Regions from separate parts of the Paenibacillus sp. FSL F4-0087 genome, predicted to be linked through region 1. Evidence: riboswitches for the same ligand, from Rfam matches in the RefSeq annotation. Region 1 holds a riboswitch; each other region holds the start of a gene.
The links. A riboswitch is a leader RNA that binds a small molecule or an ion and turns the genes downstream of it on or off. The one in region 1 is predicted to bind thiamine pyrophosphate.
Positions count from the first base shown of each region.

Region 2: another riboswitch for thiamine pyrophosphate. It lies ahead of thiC (phosphomethylpyrimidine synthase ThiC); the one in region 1 lies ahead of MHB84_RS08690 (ABC transporter ATP-binding protein).
Region 3: another riboswitch for thiamine pyrophosphate. It lies ahead of MHB84_RS25080 (thiamine phosphate synthase); the one in region 1 lies ahead of MHB84_RS08690 (ABC transporter ATP-binding protein).
Region 4: another riboswitch for thiamine pyrophosphate. It lies ahead of MHB84_RS10875 (ABC transporter substrate-binding protein); the one in region 1 lies ahead of MHB84_RS08690 (ABC transporter ATP-binding protein).

Region 1 covers NZ_JBBODJ010000001.1:1,843,951-1,849,120, forward strand. The annotation lists gene MHB84_RS08680 (ATP-binding cassette domain-containing protein) at 15-791, shown strand; gene hisC (histidinol-phosphate transaminase) at 810-1,937, shown strand; TPP riboswitch at 2,046-2,148, shown strand; gene MHB84_RS08690 (ABC transporter ATP-binding protein) at 2,324-3,091, shown strand; gene MHB84_RS08695 (ABC transporter permease) at 3,078-3,890, shown strand; gene MHB84_RS08700 (ABC transporter substrate-binding protein) at 3,940-5,007, shown strand.
Region 2 covers NZ_JBBODJ010000001.1:2,091,024-2,096,193, forward strand. The annotation lists gene thiC (phosphomethylpyrimidine synthase ThiC) at 1-1,314, opposite strand, end outside; TPP riboswitch at 1,678-1,791, opposite strand; gene MHB84_RS09735 (IclR family transcriptional regulator) at 1,911-2,654, opposite strand; gene MHB84_RS09740 (alpha/beta hydrolase) at 3,013-4,041, shown strand; gene MHB84_RS09745 (Fe-Mn family superoxide dismutase) at 4,239-5,170, shown strand, end outside.
Region 3 covers NZ_JBBODJ010000001.1:5,441,691-5,446,860, reverse strand. The annotation lists gene MHB84_RS25100 (ThiF family adenylyltransferase) at 1-108, opposite strand, end outside; gene MHB84_RS25095 (thiazole synthase) at 105-872, opposite strand; gene thiS (sulfur carrier protein ThiS) at 876-1,079, opposite strand; gene thiO (glycine oxidase ThiO) at 1,076-2,305, opposite strand; gene MHB84_RS25080 (thiamine phosphate synthase) at 2,310-2,903, opposite strand; TPP riboswitch at 3,215-3,324, opposite strand; gene MHB84_RS25075 (ABC-F family ATP-binding cassette domain-containing protein) at 3,389-4,939, opposite strand; gene MHB84_RS25070 (hypothetical protein) at 5,072-5,170, opposite strand, start outside.
Region 4 covers NZ_JBBODJ010000001.1:2,335,038-2,340,207, forward strand. The annotation lists gene MHB84_RS10865 (VOC family protein) at 1-381, shown strand, start outside; gene MHB84_RS10870 (NAD-dependent epimerase/dehydratase family protein) at 398-1,153, shown strand; TPP riboswitch at 1,299-1,411, shown strand; gene MHB84_RS10875 (ABC transporter substrate-binding protein) at 1,634-2,674, shown strand; gene MHB84_RS10880 (thiamine-binding protein) at 2,893-3,183, shown strand; gene MHB84_RS10885 (ABC transporter permease) at 3,183-3,941, shown strand; gene MHB84_RS10890 (ABC transporter ATP-binding protein) at 3,985-4,884, shown strand; gene MHB84_RS10895 (TatD family hydrolase) at 4,980-5,170, shown strand, end outside.

The DNA.
Region 1 (5,170 bases):
GCGTGAATTGATCCATGAGCACAAGTCAGATCAGTCCTTTTCTTCAAGTAGATGGGGTTCAGAAATCGTATGATCAGCGTACAATTCTATCCGACATTAACGTCAATGTAAGACAAGGGGAATTTGTAGCCATCGTTGGACGAAGCGGCTGCGGCAAAAGTACTTTGCTGCGTCTGATCGCCGGGCTGGAACCCCCCTCTTCCGGGAGCATTATGCTGAGCAACAGAAAGCTTGGCAGTACAGCACCCGAGACACGATTTCTGTTTCAGGAAGCCCGGCTGCTGCCTTGGAAATCCGTGCTCGACAATGTACGACTGGGCATCCCCGACAAGAACAAGGAAGATGCACGCCAGTCGCTTCGCAATGTAGGACTTGAAGAGCGTGAAGGTGATTGGCCGGGGGTATTATCTGGCGGACAAAAACAACGTGTCGCCTTGGCACGAGCACTCGCAAGTCATCCGCGCTTACTGCTGCTGGATGAACCGCTGGGTGCATTGGATGCATTAACCCGAATTGAGATGCAGCAGTTAATCGAACGCTTGTGGGCTGAAGAAGATCTGACCGTCATTCTGGTCACGCATGATGTCAGCGAGGCGGTTGCGCTGGCAGACAGGGTGCTTTTAATCGAGGATGGTCATATAACGATGGATACCCGAATTACGCTGGAGCGGCCTCGCGTTCGGGACAGCGGGTTTGCTCATTTTGAAAACCTGATTCTGAATCGATTGTTGACTCCTCCACAAGAGACACCACAGCAGATTGCCCAGAAACAGATATCATTCTCGATCTAATTCCACTGGAAAGAAGGCATGATTATGCAATCCCTTTCATCCGTTCCCTCTCCACCTGTTAAAGACTTGTTAAATCGAATTCCGGCTTATACGCCTGCCAAATCCATGGAACAGATCCGGAGGGAGTTGGGACTGGAAAGTGTAGATCGACTTGCAGCGAACGAAAATCCGTTTGGTTCTTCTCCCCTGGCAGCAGAAGCGGTCAGATCGCTGGGTTCCGATCTTTTGGCTCAATACCCCGACGGTTCCAGCCAACTGCTCCGTGACAAACTTGCGGAACGTCTAGGTGTGCGTACCTCCCAACTGGTATTTGGCAGTGGATCATTCGAGCTCCTAACCCTTACCGCCCAAGCCTATCTTAATCCCGGCGAGGAATCACTCATTCCGGTGCCCTCCTTTAACTGGTATAAGGGCGCTACGCTGCTGGCAGGCGGGGTTATTCATGAAGTGCCTTTGGTCAACCATTCGCTGGACCTGGAGCAATTCCGGCACCGGATTAATGCTTCTACCCGAATCATCTGGCTGTGCAATCCGAATAATCCAACCGGAACCATTTTCACGGCAGATGCCCTGCTTGGTTTACTCGAACATGTTCCCTCCCATGTCGTGGTTGTCCTGGACGAAGCGTATTATGAATTCGCGGAAAGTGAAGATTATCCTGATACGGTTAAGCTGCTGGAGCAGTACAATAATCTGATTATTTTGCGGACCTTCTCCAAAATATATGGACTGGCAGGCCTGCGTATTGGATATGGCATCGGGAATGAAAGTATTATTGAAGGCATTAACCGGGTCAAGCTGCCCATCAGTCTAACAGCCACATCCCAAGCCGCTGCTTCGGCCAGCCTGGATGATCATGAATTTGTTTCTCACTGCCTGCACTACAATCGTCAGGGACGGGAAACGTTAATGCAGTCCTTTGATCATTGGAACTTACCCTTCATCCCTTCCGAAACAAATTTCATCATGGTGGATCTGTTGCAGGATAGTGGCCCGATTACCCAAGAATTGTTGAACAGAGGCATCTCTGTTCGCGGCGGTGCCGAATTCGGTATGCCTACCTGGCTTCGGATTACGATTGGCACACCTGAGCAGATTGCCCGGCTGATCGGTGAGCTTGATTCACTGTTACATTCCAACGATTAGAATCCTAGGTTACTTTCCTAACTCACATTAAGCACACTTCTTTTAAGCCGCCCTCTTTACATTCCACTTGCATGTGATATATGCTGAACACACAACTGCATATCTTGAACATTGCACTAGGGGAGCCTTGCGGCTGAGACGAATCGAACGATTCGGACCCTTTGAACCTGATCTGGATCATACCAGCGGAGGGAAGTGGAGCGGCCTCTCAGTAAGCGGATTTTTTCATGTTGATGATGAAATTTAATGTGAATTGACTTACAGACCCACTCATTTCTCCGGAAATGGGTGGGTCTTTTTCGCGTTCTGCGGGCAGATCAGAAGGTGTAATTAAAGATCCCGCGGTTTGAGGTCGAATTTTGAATAACAAGGGGGGACGGAACGAGATGGATAACGATATAACCATTCACAACATGAGCTACGCTTTCCCGGGAAAAAGGGATTCCCCCGTGCTCTCCAATGTGTCGATGCGTGTAGCCAGAGGCGAATTCGTTTCGCTCATCGGTTCCAGCGGCTCCGGTAAAAGTACCCTTTTCAAGCTGCTGGCAGGCTTGCTTGAGCCAACACACGGAACCATTGACATTCCTTGGGTTCAAGAAGGTAAGCGACTGGGGCAGGTGGCCTACATGCCACAAAAGGACCTCCTATTATCCTGGAGAACCGTCATGGAGAATTGCATGCTCCCCGCTGAACTTGCTCCAGGTCGGCAGGATAAGGTAAGGATTCGAGCGGACATTCTGGCCGGTCTCGAACGATTTGGCTTATCCGGTCACGCGCATGCTTACCCGGACGAGCTGTCAGGTGGCATGCGCCAGCGTGTCGCGCTGCTTCGTACTTTGCTGACAGGTGGCCAACTCATGCTCCTGGATGAACCATTCGGCGCACTCGATGCCATGACCAAACGTGAGATGCATCGGTGGCTGCTGGAGCTCTGGGAGGGCCTGAGCAAAACCGTGTTGTTCATCACACATGACATTGAAGAAGCCCTGCTGCTCAGTGATCGGATTATCCTGTTAACTCCGGTGGGCCAAGGCCAACAGCTGCAGGATCTAACGGTACCTTTGCCACGTCCAAGACATTCAGACATGATCTACGAACCGGCTCTCGTTCAGATGAGACGACTACTGGAGGAACAATTGCATGCGAGACGGTAACTTGAAAGATAGCATGAAGCATAGCGTAAGAGGTTGGCTTGCCCGTTATGGTCTGTTTCTTTTGCTCATGATCTTGCTGCTTGCTCTCTGGGAGTGGATTGTGTGTATGGGATGGGTGCCTTCCTTCATCATTCCAGCCCCGACGGCGATTGTCCGTTCGCTGTATGAACATCACCACCTTCTGCTGGCTACACATCTGCCCGCCACCTTGATAGAGGTTGTCGTTGGTTTTGGCTTGTCCATTGGTGCCGGGACTGCACTTGCAACGGGTATGCATATGAATCGGTCGATTGAAAAAGCGTTATATCCCTTCATCGTGATCAGTCAGACGATTCCGCTGATTGCCCTGTCCCCCGTCTTCATCCTGTGGTTTGGCTACACGCTGTGGAGTAAAGTGGCGGTGGTGTTCCTGATCGCATTTTTCCCGATTGTAGTGAGCACCTACGATGGCCTGCGCAAGGGTGATCCGGAGCAGCGTGAACTGCTGCTGACGATGGGGGCCACCAAGTGGGATATTTTTCGCAAACTCCAGATTCCACTTGCCCTTCCCTCCTTCTTTTCGGGACTGAAAATGTCTGTGGTGTATTGTGTGGTCGGTGCAACGATCGGTGAATGGCTCGGTGGAAGTAAGGGGCTTGGCTACTTCAGCCGCAGAATGTCGAGCAATATGAACACGGATGCGATGTTCGCCGCCATTATGCTATTATCCCTACTTGGTATCGCCCTGTTTGTACTCATTGCATGGATGGAGAGAAGATTTGGTACACCACGTCATGCAGGTAGAAGAAAAGCTGGATAACTTTCGGATTTCAAAACAAAAAAACAAAAGAAACGAGGAACTTTACGTTATGAATAAAAAGCATATCTATTCCCTGCTCCCCATTCTGCTCATGTCTCTGTTGCTGATCATCAGCGGATGCGGTAAAACGGGCATCAATACGCCCTCCACAGGCTCAACTTCCAATGCAAACGATACAGACTCATCTGCGATAGAAACGCCATCGGAACCCAAAGAGAAGCTGTCCATCATGCTCGATTGGTACCCAAATGCAGTACATTCCTTCATCTATGTTGCTCAGGAAAAAGGTTACTTCGCGGATCAAGGTCTGGACGTGGAAATCCAGATGCCTGCTGATACGAATGATGCCCTCAAACTTGTTGCCGCCGGGAAAATCGATTTGGCACTAAGCTACCAGCCGCAAATTTTGCTCGCGCGTGGGGAGAACATTCCTGTACGTTCAATTGCTGCGGTCGTTCGTCATCCGCTCGTGCATCTGTTGACCGAACTCAACGGTAAAGTGAAATCGCCAAAAGATCTTGAAACGCTGACGGTTGGCTATTCCTCAATCCCTCTGTATGAAGCGATGGTGCGTACCATGATCAGCCAAGATGGCGGTAATGCCGACAAGATGAATCTGGTCGATGTAGGATTTGACCTGATTCCTTCCCTGGCCTCCGGACAGGCAGATGCCATTATGGGTGGTTTTATTAACCATGAACAATTGATTCTGGAAAAGGAAGGTCATGCCATGAAATCGATCAATCCCGTCGATTACGGCGTACCTGATTATTATGAACTGGTCCTCACTGCAAGTGATGCGGGCATTGAAGCGAAAAAGGATCAGCTTACCCGCTTCATCAAAGCGATACAGGAAGGACAGAAATATGTAACAGAGCACCCCGAGGACGCGCTGAACATTCTGCTCGCACATGAGAACGAAACGTCTCCTCTTGACCCGGAGATCGAAACCAAAAGTCTGAATATTTTACTGCCACTGATGAATGAAGAAGGTCAGCCGTTTGGCAGGCAGGACGCCTCTTCTTGGGAAAATGTACGTGCATGGTTGGTTCAAAGTGAACTGATTCCGGATTCCGTAAAGGCTGAGGATGCTTTTATCAACTTGCAGGGTGAGTAAGGAAGATGTCGCCCACAAGAGTAGTTTCGGGATTACATTTGGACGAATAGAATCTTTAACGAGGATGAGGGCCTTCTATTAGGAATTTTCTATATGGACTTTGCAGCTATCCGGGAATAACGTTTAACACCCGTCATTAATTGGAAACCAGCAACGTTGCAGA
Region 2 (5,170 bases), 250 kb from region 1:
TGGTGCAATATCGGTCGTCAGCGGTCCCAGCGTATAGAACGGCGCCTCTTTACATATCTCCATTTGCAGATCGACATTCTCCTTGATCTTGTGCATCGGCACATGCCCTGGACCTTCAATCATCACCTGCACATCATACTTCCAGGCGATTTGTGTTAGTTCTCCAAGCGTAACCAGTTCAGCCATCTGAGCTTCATCATTGGCATCGTAGATGCTTCCTGGGCGAAGTCCGTCTCCGAGCGAGAACGCCACGTCATACTTTTTCATAATCTCGCAGATTTCTTCAAAATGGGTATACAAAAAATTCTCCTGATGATGTGCAAGGCACCATGCTGCCATGATGGACCCGCCCCGTGACACAATGCCTGTCATACGTTTGGCGGTCATCGGAATATAACGCAGCAGCACGCCTGCATGGATCGTAAAGTAGTCCACACCCTGCTCTGCCTGCTCAATGAGCGTGTCACGATACAACTCCCAGGTCAGTGCTTCAGCTTCTCCATTGACCTTCTCCAGCGCCTGATAGAGCGGTACTGTTCCAATCGGTACAGGTGAATTGCGGATAATCCATTCGCGGGTCGTATGAATGTCCTTGCCTGTGGAAAGATCCATCACCGTATCCGATCCCCAGCGTACGGCCCAAGTCATCTTCTCCACCTCTTCCTCGATGGAGGAGGATACCGCAGAGTTTCCGATGTTCGCATTGATCTTCACATGAAAATGACGCCCGATCAGCATTGGCTCACTCTCCGGGTGATTAATGTTCGACGGTAGGATGGCCCTGCCACTCGCCAGCTCCTGCCGTACAAATTCCGGTTCCACACCCTCACGAATGGCGGCGAACTCCATCTCCGGCGTGATCAGTCCCTGCCGTGCATAATGCATCTGGGTCACGCAGCGCCCTGCCTTTGCCCGCAATGGTTTACCACGCAAGCCTGGATACTTCTCGGCTCCAGTTCGCTTCCCTCCTGGTTTCAATCCGTTATCCTCCGGTTTTACCGTTCGTCCCTGGTAGGCTTCAACATCTTCACGCTCCGTAATCCAGCGGGTACGCAGCACTGGCAGCCCTGCCCGGATATCGGCATGAAATCCGGGATCGGTCATCGGTCCGCTCGTATCGTAGACACGCAGCGGTTCGTTATACTCCACTCCTTGAGGAGTATTGGTGTCATGAAGGGCAATTTCACGCTCCGGTACTGCAATGTCCGGTCGTGAGCCATGAATGTAAACTTTGCGGCTGCCCGGGAAGGGCTGAACCCGTCCTGCCGTACCTTTTCCCTTTGCCAACTGCTGATCCTGCTTGTCCTGTCCCATCGTTCGGTTTCCTGTACTCATCGCTCTTGTCTCCTCCTCATTAGTGTTTGCCTGGATTGAAATACTTGCACACGGCTCCAAACCATCCACAACATAGAAAAAGAAAGAGCGACCCTACAACACAAAATAGAGACATACAATTCAAGTAATACAGACATACGAGGCAAAAGATATCGGAACCCAATGCTCGCCAATGCTCCCAGCTCTTTATCCAAAAGCAGCTCTGACACCAGCTTTCGCCTGTTTACTGTATAAAAAAAGCCGGTTCCCAAGGGAACCGGCTTATCTCCATCACCAATAACACACCTTATAGAGACTCCTTAGTGGAGCCTATCTATAGGTTAAATTATATGGTGTTCGTGATCGTATCGCCGATTACTTCCCTACGCTGGTATGATCCAGATCAGGTGCAAAGGGTCCGGAATCTCATGCGATTCCGTCTCAGTCCGGACAATTCGGACTCCCCCAGTAACGTTAACAAGTTGCAGCATCTAGGCCGCAGATTCATATTCAATTATGCTGACCCTGTTGGGCCATCCATTACAGAGTAGCGCAACCGAATCATAAAAACAACCTTTAAATTCCAGAAAATAAGATCAGGATAGCATAAGCCCCATCTGCGTAGCAGCTTCCTTCAACACAGGTGCGTATTCATGCAACGTTTCTTGCGAGAGACGGCTAACAGGCCCGGATACCGACAGGGCAGCAGCGATGTTGCCTTTCCGATCCATTATGGGTACAGATACTGCTGCGGCTCCCGGTTCACGTTCCTCATAACTTGTTGCGTAGCCGTATTCCAGAATGTCTTTCATCTGTGCCAAATATACTTTGGGATCGATAAATACTGGCCATTCCGGTCCATTCATCAGATCTTCGCGGTCCTCTTCGGTGGCAAAAGCCATCAGCACTTTGCTGGATGCTCCCACAGATAACGGAAGTCTGACGCCCACCGGAGCTACACGACGAATCGCCTGATCACTCTGCACGGCTTGAATTCGAATCCGCTCACTGCCATCACGCAGATATAAACTCACGGTTTCGCCCAGTCGATCTCTGAGCCGCTCCATCGCAGGAAGGAGCAAAATGGCAGGATCATCGCTGCGAGACATATGGGCAGACAGTTCCCAGATGCGTATGCCGAGTCGATACTTCTCAGTTGCAGCATCCCGGATTACGAACCCTTTGTCCTCCAAAGTAGCCATCAGACGATGGACTGTACTTTTGTGCAGACCGATCTGGCTGGCAATTTCCGTGAGTCCCAGATCACTGCGGGTTGTAAAACACAATAATATATCCAGCGCCCGTTCTACAGCCCGGACGGTTAACTTTCGGTCTTCCATGGCAAGTTGCCCTCCTCATGTTTCATCACATGAAACTTGGTTACATAAATTATATGAGAAACGGTCTCATCTGTAAACCAAAAAGCGCCATTTGGAATAGGGATATTTGTAAATATTTTCTTTTTATAAATTAGAATCCCCTGCATTTTGCACCCTAAGGAAATGTTACCCATATATCTTCAGAACTATATAACAATTGCGTAACAAATGGCCTCAATCAATTGACTTTGACTATATTGGAACATACGATAAAGATATATTAAATTAAGATTTTGCTTCATAAGTAGTCAGAAAAATCATTTATCCGCTCTGTTCGTCTCGTTGTTATCTTCATTTGATTTTTAAAGGAGGGGCAATCATGTATCCGACATCCCAGAGCGAAGCCCCGCTGCAAACGAAAGTGTCAGATCTGCCTTCTTCGTTATCACCGAGGCTGATCCGGTTCAAACATATTGTCGTGGCGTTGTTGCTCTCCGTTGTATTTTTTCTGCTCTTTTGTTTCATTGCACTACACGGTTATATTGCTTGGGTATTATCCAATCCAACTGTAGCGCCTGTATTCTCCAATCCCATGCAGGCGAAGAACATGAAGTATCAAGACATCACGTTCCCGGCAGCAGACGGCAGTCGAACGATGCAGGGTTGGTATATTCCGGCTGATGATAATGCAAACAAAACCATCATATTCAGCCATGGATATGGTGCGAATCGTGAAGAAACCTGGGTACCAATGTATGACCTGGCCCATTATGCTCACCAACTTGGCTTCAATGTGGTGATGTTCGATTACGGTTTCGCTTCACAGGTGAACAAAGCTGTCGCTACAGGCGGCAAAGCCGAGTCCCAGCAGTTGCTTGGTGCTATCCAGTTTGCGAAGCAGCGCGGAGCTCAGGAGCTTGTCGTATGGGGATTCTCCATGGGTGCAGGTACAGCCCTGCAGACTGGGCTGATTACCAAAGATGTGGATGCTATGATTCTGGACAGCACGTTCCTGCTTGAGCCGGATACGCTGTATCACAACATCCATAATCAGATTGATCTTCCACGTCAGCCTACGCTGGAGATTATGAACCTGCTGTTCCCTATTCTGAACGGGACCGGATTGCAGCAGATTCCGTATCAAGAAGTGAAAAAAGAAGATTATCCTTTCCCGATTTTCTTCATCCATGGTACCGAGGATGAGAAAGCTCCTTACCCGATTGCTGAGCTGCTTGCCGGCAACCAAACCAATTCAAATTCCGATGAATGGATTGTGGACGGTGCGCATCATGAGCTGATCTTTCGGGAGCATCCGAAGGAATATCTGCGCCGTGTCTCCACATTCCTGAGTCATGTGACGAAGACGAGCAGCGATGATGTGGAAAATACCAATACCGGAGAATCGTGAAAATCCGATAATTCAAGAGCCCCTAGGGGGCTCTTTTTTTGTGTACATAGGACAATATACCTGAAGAATATACTTTTGGGATGTAATTAAAGACAGCTCTACCTTGTACATTACAAAATTGAGCGAACCGGGGAAACAAAATTCATTTCTGCTGCTGGATCTGAATTCAAATTCATCTGAACGGAGGTTTACCGCTTATGAATTGGTATGGATATGGGCATCTGCTTCCTCTGCGGATACTCGAAGAAGTCCGTTTCTGGAAAGAGCAAGAGAAGGAACATACGATTGTCATTCGTGCCTTGGTCCCTGATCTTGAACCCTCTTATGTTAAATGGCTTGCGGAATGGGAAGCGATCTTTGAGAATAGCGAACGAGTCGCGAATCAGCTGTTGAAGCAAATACTGCCTGGAACCCAGCCGCCTGCTCCTTACATCATCCGCTGCATTGAACAACTCGTAGCGGCTGCCTGCACACAATCGCGAGAGTTCATTAGACAGTTGTACGTCCTGCTGGAGCAAAGTACTGCTGTTCAGCAAGTGCCGATTGCCAAAGTGGTTATTCTGCATTTTATACGTGAATCCGAGTATTTCCTGGGGGTACTTGAAACGCTGAAACAATCTGGAGCTTTGCGAGATTTGGTGTCTGATCCCAACGTACAAGTACAAGTTGCTTCAACGCCCGTTTCCGAACAGCCCTATCGTGAAGCTGTAGAAGAATCGTCCAATGTTGCGGGAAAAATCAATAACTCCACTCCAGCGTTGCAGGCACAATCTTCAGCGACTGTACAGTCTCCCGATGTAAATGCAGAGGACACAACCAACTCTACAGCTGCGCCGGTCAAGGAGAAACCCGTGCCTATTGGAGGGCACACACTGCCACCCCTACCCTACGCCTACAATGCGCTGGAACCACATATTGACGAGATGACGATGCGCATACACCATGACAAGCACCATCAATCCTACGTGGACGGACTGAACACCGCGGAGAAAAAGCTGGCAGAATCGCGGAAAAAGAATAATTTTGAACTCGTCAAACATTGGGAACGCGAACTCGCATTTAATGGCGCAGGCCACTACCTGCATACGATCTTCTGGACGATCATGAACCCTAAAGGCGGAGGCAAGCC
Region 3 (5,170 bases), 3.6 Mb from region 1:
TACTTTACTGTTATTCAATCTATGCTGACCTTCCTTACCAATAGGTGCATACCGTTCCTGTCTGGAATAGCGGTCTCCCTGTTCAGAAGATTGTGTCTGATTAGTCATGTATGAACCATTCCTTCCGCCGGACTACTCGCTGCTGCATAGCGCTTAACGGGAATCATGCCTGCCTCATAAGCCAGTCTGCCTGCTTCAACCCCCATTCGCATTGCCTTCGCCATCTTCACGGGATCTCCGGATCCGGAGACAGCCGTATTTAACAATACACCGTCAGCTCCAAGCTCCATCGCATGAGCAGCATCTTTAGGTGCACGAAGTCCTGCATCCACAATAACAGGAACGACGGCTTGTTCAATAATAATCTCCAGGTTATAGGGATTAATAATCCCTCTCCCCGCCCCTATGGGTGAAGCTCCAGGCATAACAGCATGTACGCCGAGTAGCTGCAATCGCTTGGCCAGAATAACATCGTCCGAGATATAAGGCAGTACCGTAAAGCCCTTTTCAAGCAAGATTTCGCAAGCTTTATAGGTTTCAATTGGGTCAGGAAGCAAAGTGATTCCATCGCCGATAACTTCTACTTTTATCATATCACAAAGTCCTGACGCTCGAGCAAGTTCAGCGATTCGCACAGCTTCCTCTGCTGTTGAAGCACCGGCTGTATTGGGAAGCAGGGTATACCTTTTCAAATCCAGTGTGTCCAGAAAGTGCTGTTTGTTGCGATCTTCCAGATTCAATCGCCGAACTGCAAACGTTAAAACTTCCGTACCTGAGGCCTCAACCGCCTTGCCCTGCACCTCCAAGTCTGAAAATTTGCCTGTACCTAGCAGCAATCTAGATTCAAACGTATAATTTCCAATCCTCAACATAGCTCAACCGCCTCCCACAAAATGTACAATTTCAATTCGGTCTCCGTCTCTTAACGCTGTCGTTTCATGATATTCCCGCGTTAAAATTTGACGATTCAATTCAACCACGACGGTTTTCACTTGCAAATTAAATGAATGGAGCAATTTGTCTACACGATTCAAGCTATCTTCAATATACATGGTTTGTCCGTTGACAATGATGTTCACTGCAACATCTCCTTTCTGTTCAAACGTTCTGGACTAAGAGCTTGAATCCCAAGTTCTTCCGAGGTTTTGCCACAAATCAAGTCAGCCATGAGGCTGGCTGTAATTGCACTAAGCAATATTCCGTTACGATAATGTCCAAAAGCAGCGAATAAACCCGGAACACTTTCACAAGCCCCTACATACGGCAATCCATCCGGAGTCGAGGGACGAACACCAGCCCACGCTCGGATAAAATGCGCTTCCTTCATGCCAGGAACCCAATTTGTCGCAGCTGTAAGCAACTTCTGAATACCTTGGACCGAAACTTTCATGTCTGTTCTTCCTGGAAGGCTTGTTGCACCGAGCCATACTTCTCCATTGGCTTTGGGAACAATATATATATCCTCTGCATACACCGTTTTGTCAGGTCTGTAACCGACATGATGGGGTGAAAACTGCACCGCTGCAATCTCCCCTTTCACAGGCAAAACAGGCGATTTCAGACCCACTTGTCTCATCAATTCTTCACCATGTAACCCTGTAGCAATAATGACATTTCTCGATGTCATCGTTCCTATTGAAGTCTCAACCCCTTGCACACCGTTCATATCCGTATACAAACGGACATCCTGTACACCTTCCATCACCCTCGCACCCATGGCTTGAGCTGATCTGATATAAGCTTGTGTTAGATTGACGGGAAGAACCTCGCTCTCGGAAGGTCTGTAATATGCACCATACGTATCCCTGTTTAACCATGAAGCTTCCTGTTGGACAGCGACTCGATCCCACCAAATATGTTCTGTAGATAAGGTAGACGATCGATTATTTTTGTAACTGCTGACCTCACTGTATGAACGAAAAGGAGTAATAAAACCATGCTGTTGCAGCCCCATCTCCACTCCGCTAAGCGAACTGATTCGTTCCTTCTGCTCATGAAGCAAAGCTCTGCTCTTCTGTGCAAGCTTCGCCATTACAGCATGAGTGAATTCCTCACTGTCAGCAGCTAGCATCCCGGCAGCTGCACAGGAAGTTCCTCCAGCAATCCGCGCCCGCTCAACCAGAAGAACATCATGACCTCGGCTAGCAAGTTCACATGCAATGGCACAACCGATAACTCCTCCGCCTACAATAATGGTTTCTGCATGAAGCTTGCCTCGAACTTCCGCTCCAACTTTACTTCCCGATACTATTCCTGGATGATAGCCTGAACGATTCCTGCTTCGACTTCTTGCTTCCTCTCTCATGGTCTCATCTCCCTGGTTCAACATACCTCTCTGAATCCTCGATCGCCTGTCGCAATGAAGCCGCGGCCAGTTTCGGCTCATCGTTCGACCAAATCGTTGAAATCACAGCTGCTCCTCTGGCACCAGCAGTTCGAATGGCAGCAATTTTCTCAGGACTAATCCCGCCAATCGCGATCACCGGAATTGAAACATTGGAGCATACCTCAGCCAACGAACTAAGCCCTCTTGATTCGCAATTAGGTTTACTATTTGAAGCATAGACGTGCCCATAAAAAAGATAATCCGCTCCACGTTCTTCAGCAATTTTTGCTTCTTCCAGAGAATGAACCGATATGCCTACGCGGAGCCGATCGTCTCTCTTTAACTCATCCTTATCGTAACTGCGAATAACTGATTGACCCCAATGCACACCACCAAGCGACGTATGTTGGTACAGCTGATCTGAGCCATTTATAATGATTCGGCTAGATGGAACACCTTCTGTTTTTAGACTTTTCGCCCAATACATCTGTTGCTCAAGAGGAAGCTTTTTTTCCCGAATGTGGATATAATCGACCCACCGCCATATATCCTTAGCAATATTCAGAAAAGAGTCCATGTCTCCTGTATCTGGTGAAACCACATGCAGTTCGAATGATCTTGTAGTTACATGTTCGTGGAAGATTGCCGTCCCGTTCGCCCTCCTTTTGCATGATTTAAGCTAATACAAAACAAAAAAAGCCACTCCCGTAGGGAGTGGCCACGAATTTAGAATTCATGGATCAACTGAATGACTGTTCAATGCAATTACTTTATACATAACGCATAACAACTATAGAAATCATCCATAGTCGCAACGCTGTTACATAGAGTTGCATGATTTATCTTGCAGGCAATATCGCAAAGTCATCGATAAAGCTCTTTGTCATTAGTTGAAACGCGCCACTTCCCTACGCTGGTATGATCCAGATCAGGTACGAAGGGTCCGGAATCGCATTCTTCCATCTCAGCCGCATCGTGCGGCCCCCCTAGTGTTCATATGAAGCTGTAGCCTATGTTACCATAGACACCTTTTTTTGTCACCGTACATTTCCATTTATTACGTTATTGTTTTTCGGACCAAGCTTCAACATCCCACGTTTTGGTAACCCAACCTTCATAAAAATCAGGTTCATGGGATACGAGCAGTACGGTACCCTTGAATTCTTGCAAGGCACGTTTCAACTCTGCTTTAGCCGTTACATCCAAATGGTTTGTAGGCTCATCGAACAAAATCCAGTTACTTTCACGCATCAGAAGTTTACAGAGACGAACTTTGGCTTGTTCACCACCACTAAGCGCGTTAAGCGGGCGGGTGATATGCTCATTTTTCAATCCACAACGTGCGAGATGCCCCCGGACTTCATTCTGTGTCAGATGAGAAAATTCGTTCCACACATCTTCGATTGGAGTAATATTACCTGCACGTACTTCCTGTTCGAAATAGGCTGTTTCCAGATAATCACCCAAGAAAGTCTTACCGCTGATAGGTGGGATTTTCCCCAGAATAGTCTTGAGCAATGTGGATTTACCTACACCGTTACATCCAACAATGGCAATTTTCTCGCCACGCTCAATCGTCATCGTCATTTTAGGCAATAATGCATATGAATATCCAATTTCAAAATCAATACCCTCAAAGACGGTTTTACTACTCGCCCGGGCATCCTTGAATTTGAATGTGGGTTTAGCTGCTTCGTCTGGACGATCAATCCGTTCAATCTTGCCGAGCTGCTTCTCACGGCTCTTGGCACGACCGGAAGTAGAAGCGCGGGCTTTGTTCCGCTGAATGAAATCTTCCTGCTTCTTGATAAACTCCTGCTGTTTCTCATAAGCATCAATATGCTGCGCCTTATTCATGTCGGCCATTTCAAGGAATTTGTTATAGTTCGCTGCATAACGCGTCAACTTGGCAAATTCCAGATGATAAATAACATTAACGACCTCATTCATAAACTCCGTATCATGCGAAATCAGAATAAACGCATACGGGTAATCCTTCAGGTAACGCGTCAGCCATTCGATGTGTTCCACATCAAGATAGTTCGTCGGCTCATCTAGCAGAAGTGCAGTTGGTTTCTCCAGTAAGAGCTTGGCAAGCAATACCTTCGTACGTTGACCACCACTAAGCGCGGCCACGTCACGATCCAGCCCAATGGCGGACAAGCCCAGTCCATTTGCCATCTCTTCCACTTTCACATCAATCAGATAAAAATCACCTTGCTCCAATTGCTCCTGAATGTCACCCATTTCTTCCAGCAACAATTCGAGCTTGTCCGGATCGGCGTCTGCCATCTGATCCGTGATGGACATCATTTCCTTTTCCAACTCAAGCAAGGGCAGGAACGCATCCTTAAGCACATCACGAATCGTTTTTCCAGGCGTGAGCTTGGTATGCTGATCCAGATATCCATAACGAACTTTGGGGGTCCATTCAACCTTCCCTTCGTCCTTTAACAATTTCCCGGTAAGGATGTTCATCAGTGTGGACTTGCCTACACCATTTGCACCAACAAGGCCAACACGCTCTCCAGCAAGTAAACGAAAAGATACATTTTTAAATAACGTGCGGTCTCCAAAATTGTGACTCACGTTCTCTACTGACAATAAACTCATAAGATGAGGTTGCTCCTATCTATTGGACATTACTATCGTTCCGAAACCCTATTTTAGCACAGGTGTCGCCTTTTCTGAAAGTAATGTAAACATCTCACGCAACCTCGCTTTTATATTACAAACAAACTGCCTTTATTTTATGGAACAGTTATACTCAAAATAACCTTGCGCTGCCGCTTGTTTAGCATTTGTAAACACTTCTTCTGCTCTGTAGCCATTGTTACATGTGGA
Region 4 (5,170 bases), 490 kb from region 1:
TTTCAAAAGCGCATTGACCACGTCGGCATTGCCGTTCGTGATCTGGAGACCACGCTGCGTTTCTATACGGAGATTGTTGGTCTTGAATTGAAAGACCGGGTAACCCATACCAACGGTGTCATTCAGCTCGCCTTTCTCGGCTTCAACGGAAGCGATGAGACCGAGATTGAGTTGATTCAGGGATACAGCGACAAGCTGCCTTCCGAAGGTACGGTGCACCATTTTGCCATCCATGTCGATGACCTTGATTCTGAGTACAACCGCATTAAGGCAACTGAGGCCGAATTTATTGATGGAGAGATGATTACACTGCCTAACGGTTACCGTTATTTCTTCATCTATGGACCTGAAAAGGAATGGATTGAGTTCTTCCAGCGCTAAGAATTGGAGCTGATTTATGAACATTTTAATTACCGGCGCAGCCGGAAAAATTGGACGTGACTTGTCCCAACACTTGTCAGAAGCATTTCACCTTCGACTAACGGATTTGAATATCAACAGACTACATACGTATCAAGGGACAAGCCATGAGATCATGACACTGGATGTGACAGATCCCGAAGCCTGTCAGCACGCTTGCGAAGGCATAGATGTGGTTGTTCATCTGGCGGGAGATCCTTCCCCGCATGCCGGATTCTATGAATCGTTGTTGGATATTAATATCAAGGGTACATTTAATGTATTCCGTGCAGCTAAGGACCAAGGTGTGCGGAGAGTCATTCTGGCAAGCAGTGCACAGACGATCGAGGGGTATCCTATTGATGCTCAAGTCTATCCGGACATGCCGACACGCCCACGGAATTTGTACGGAGTTAGCAAATGTTTTGGTGAATCGCTCGCTTCCTATTTTGCGTATACCGAAGGTTTACAAAGTGTAGCAGTACGTATAGGTGCATATGATGATTTTCAACCAGATGGACCCGCGCTGGAGGCAAGGGATATGAGCGCGTATATTAGTCCGGCTGACTTGTGTGATTTGATGTTCAAAACCATTACAGCTACAGATCTGGAGCCCTTCACCATACTGCATGGGATCTCGAATAATCGATTTAAACGATTAAATCTGGAAACCACTCAGAAACAGGTAGGCTATGACCCGAAATCCGATGCTTTTGCACTCAGTCAGATTTCCTTATATGATTCGCCACGATAATTGTTAAAAACCAAACATCTAGAGAGGCCGTTATACGCATGTATAATGGCCTCTTTGATTCATTCATACGTGCCCCTATCCAGTTCCTGACTGGACATGCATGGGCCTCTGGCCTATAATTACACCTAGTAATGCCCGTAACTTCATAGTTTCCCAGGGGAGTCGGAATAGGCCGGCTGAGAGTGTATCCCACCAAGATACTGACCCTTAGACCTGATCTGGATCATGCCAGCGTAGGAATCGGAGTATATCGAATTGGCCCAGCCTCTTTGCTGAGTGCCACATCTCTAACGCCTGCACGCGTCCCGGATTAACGGGGCGCTTTTTTTAATGTTCTTTTATATAGCCAGAGAGCTAAAAAAAGTGACGTCATCCGGATCATAGCTGGTATAAATCTGTCGATTTATGCAAGAAGCTTGGATATGAAGCCAAGGAGTACCCCGCGCCACTGGCCGGACAACATGAAGGAGAGAAATGAAGATGAGATGGCGTAAAATGATGGGCCTAATGCTCTTGTGCGTACTACTAGTGGCTGTGGCCGCATGTGGCGGCAAAGAAGCTGCACCTTCAGGAGAAAATGGCAGCAGCAACACCGAAAACAGCAATGAAGGTGACAACGCAGCCCTCAAGGACATTAAAGTGGTGCTGGACTGGACACCAAATACGAATCATACCGGCCTGTATGCGGCTGTAGATCAAGGTTTTTACAAAGCCGAAGGCTTAAATGTCGAGATTGTACAGCCAGGTGCCGGAGGCGCGGATACGATGGTGGCTTCGAACGAAGTGCCTTTTGGCGTAAGTTATCAGGAGAGTGTAACCCAGGCCCGCACACAGGGGGTACCGCTCGTGTCCATCGCTGCAGTCATTCAGCATAACACGTCCGGATTTGCCGCTCCGGTGGATCGGAACATCAAATCTCCCAAAGATTTTGAAGGCAAAACCTATGGTGGCTGGGGCTCCCCGGTGGAAGAAGCTGTAATGCAGTCCATTATGGAAGGCGAAGGTGCCGATGTATCCAAAGTAAAAAATATTAGCATGGGCGATGCAGACTTCTTCACCGCTGTGAAACGCGATATCGACTTTGCCTGGATTTTCTACGCATGGACGGGCATCGAAGCCGAACTGCGCGGCGAACCGATCGACATGCTGTATGTAAAAGATTATTCCGAAGCTCTGGACTACTACACACCGGTACTCGTTACCAATGAAAAGACGATTCAGAACGATCCCGAGCTGGTTAAAGCGTTCTTGAAAGCGACTTCCGAAGGATATCAATACGCGATTGAACATCCCGAAGACGCTGCCAACATTCTGATCAAGGCCGTACCGGATCTGGATAAGGATCTTGTACTCGCAAGCCAGAAGTGGCTGAGTCCGAAATACCAGGATGACGCACCACGCTGGGGTGAGCAGAAGCAGGAAGTATGGCAGAACTACACGGATTGGATGTTTAGCAAAAAACTGCTCGATGAGCAGGTAGATGTATCCAAAGCGTATACAAACGAGTTTCTACCCCAATAAAAATGGTTTAAGTTTAACTTTTTTTACACCAGAACGAAGAGTGCAGAACCCATCTGAAGAAGCGAAGCGCTCACCTTTATCCCCGGATTTCCTCCGTTAAAAATTATTAAAGAAATCCGGGGATAACAGTGATCGGAAGAGGGTACTGCAATCGGAGTGGTAAAGTGTAAAGCTGGTTTAACTCATGCAATTTAACCCGAAAGGAAACGTGATCTCTCATGGCAAGCACACTACTTAGCATTCAAGTCATTCCCAAAACGCCAAATGGCGAAAATTCCTATCCTTATGTTGATCGTGCCATTGAAGTTATTCAGCAGTCCGGCTTGAAATATCAGGTTAATCCACTGGATACCACGATGGAGGGAGAACTGGAGGAACTGCTCGAGGTTGTCCGCAAAATGCACGAAGTTCTCGTGGAAGCTGGCAGCCCAAGCATCATCTCACAGATCAAGATCGCCCATAGCCCAAGCGGCTTCAGCATGGACACCCTGACGGAGAAATATCGCTAATGCATGCCTATTGGAAAAGCGTATGGCCGCCCTTTGTGGCGGTTATTCTCTTTATAGCGATATGGCAGGGAGCTGTCTCCCTGTTCCATATTGAGAAATGGATGCTGCCTGCGCCTTCAGACATCGCCCATGAAGCAGCGTCCCAGGCCGAGCGACTTGGCATGCATGCATGGGCAACAATCCAGCTGACATTGATTGGGTTTGCAGCAGGTACACTTGTGGGATTACTGATTGCGATGGTGCTGCATCTGATTCCATTTTTGAAATCTGCACTCTATCCATTACTTATTCTTAGTCAAAATATACCGACCATTGCGCTTGCTCCGCTCTTGCTGATCTGGTTCGGATTTGGGCTGCTGCCCAAACTAATTACCATCATTCTGGTCTGCTTCTTCCCGGTGGCTGTAGCTGCCATGGACGGATTGACCCGCACCGATGCGGCCATGATGAACTATATGCGCATGGCTGGTGCAAAACGCGGCCAAATTTTCTGGAAACTCGAACTTCCACATGCATTGCCCTCGGTGTTCTCGGGGATTAAAATTGCCGCTACGTACAGCGTCATGGGTGCGATTATCGCCGAATGGATCGGTGCAGATAAGGGCATCGGCTATTATATGATGCTGCAAAAATCAGCCTATCGGACGGATCGCCTGTTCGTGGCAATCATGATTATTGTGGCATTGAGTCTGCTGCTCTTCCTGCTCATTGCGCTACTGGAAAAGCTGCTCGTACGCTGGCGTCCACAAAAGCGATAACTTTGAAATATGCACCATATAAAGGTTAGGAAGTGATGACAAGATGACACCCGAACACAACGAGCGGGTAGCTGCTGCGCCGGATGAAGGTGCAACCACTCCAACGAGTAGCGGAAGTCCTGAGTATGAAACCGTGGCCTTACCTGCACATCATTCATCACCAGCGTTGGAAGTTCTGAACGTGAATGCTTCGTTCCGAGAGCGACGCAGCACATTGCCCGTTCTGGATGGCCTGTCCCTGACCGTGGGACAAGGAGAATTCGTAGCCATCGTCGGTCCTTCCGGCTGCGGTAAAAGCACCCTGTTTCACATCATCGGCGGTCTGCTGAAACCTCAGGAGGGCCAAATCCTGATGAATGGTCAGGATGTTACCGGACAACGCGGCAAGATTAGTTATATGCCACAGCAGCCTGCACTATTTCCATGGCGTACCATCGAGGACAATGTGCTGCTTGCAGGTGAAGTGTCTGCGGACGCACCACCCCGAGAAGAAGCTCTTGCAGATGCCCGGAAGTGGCTGAGCAGTGTCGGACTGGCCGGATTTGAACAAGCCTATCCGCATATGTTATCGGGCGGCATGCAGCAGCGGGTTGCCTTTCTGCGCGCCCTGCTCAGTCCGCAGGAGTTGATGCTGCTGGACGAGCCTTTTAGTGCGCTGGATGCACTGACCCGTAGCGACATGCAGCGCTGGCTGCTCGATATCTGGGAACAGAACCGCCGCTCGGTGCTGTTCATCACGCATAATATCGAGGAAGCATTATTGCTTGCTGACCGTATCTATGTTTTATCGAATCGGCCTGCAGCTGTACTTCACGAAGTCGATGTTCCCTTTGATCGTCCACGTCACGAAGCGATCACGGAGGACTCTGCTTTTCTTGAACGGAAACGGCAGATTTCCCAGTGGATGAAAGAAGAACAGCAGAAAACCCGCCTATCCAAATAGCGCGGGTTTTTGAGTTATTTTTTCCCTAAAATGGGTGATCCAAGACAAACTACGCTGCGTATCATTGGTAAAAGACAAAAAGGAGGGGTCCATCCATGCAATCAACCGCTTTTGCACCCTTGATCGATGCTCATCTTCACCTGGACAAATATACACCTGAAGAACAACGTGAGATGCTGCATTCCTTCCCATCCCAACAGGTTGAGGCGGTCATCGCCGTTTCCATGAATCTGGCATCTGCCCAGACTAACCTGGAACTAGCATCACAATACCCTCGTACCGTATA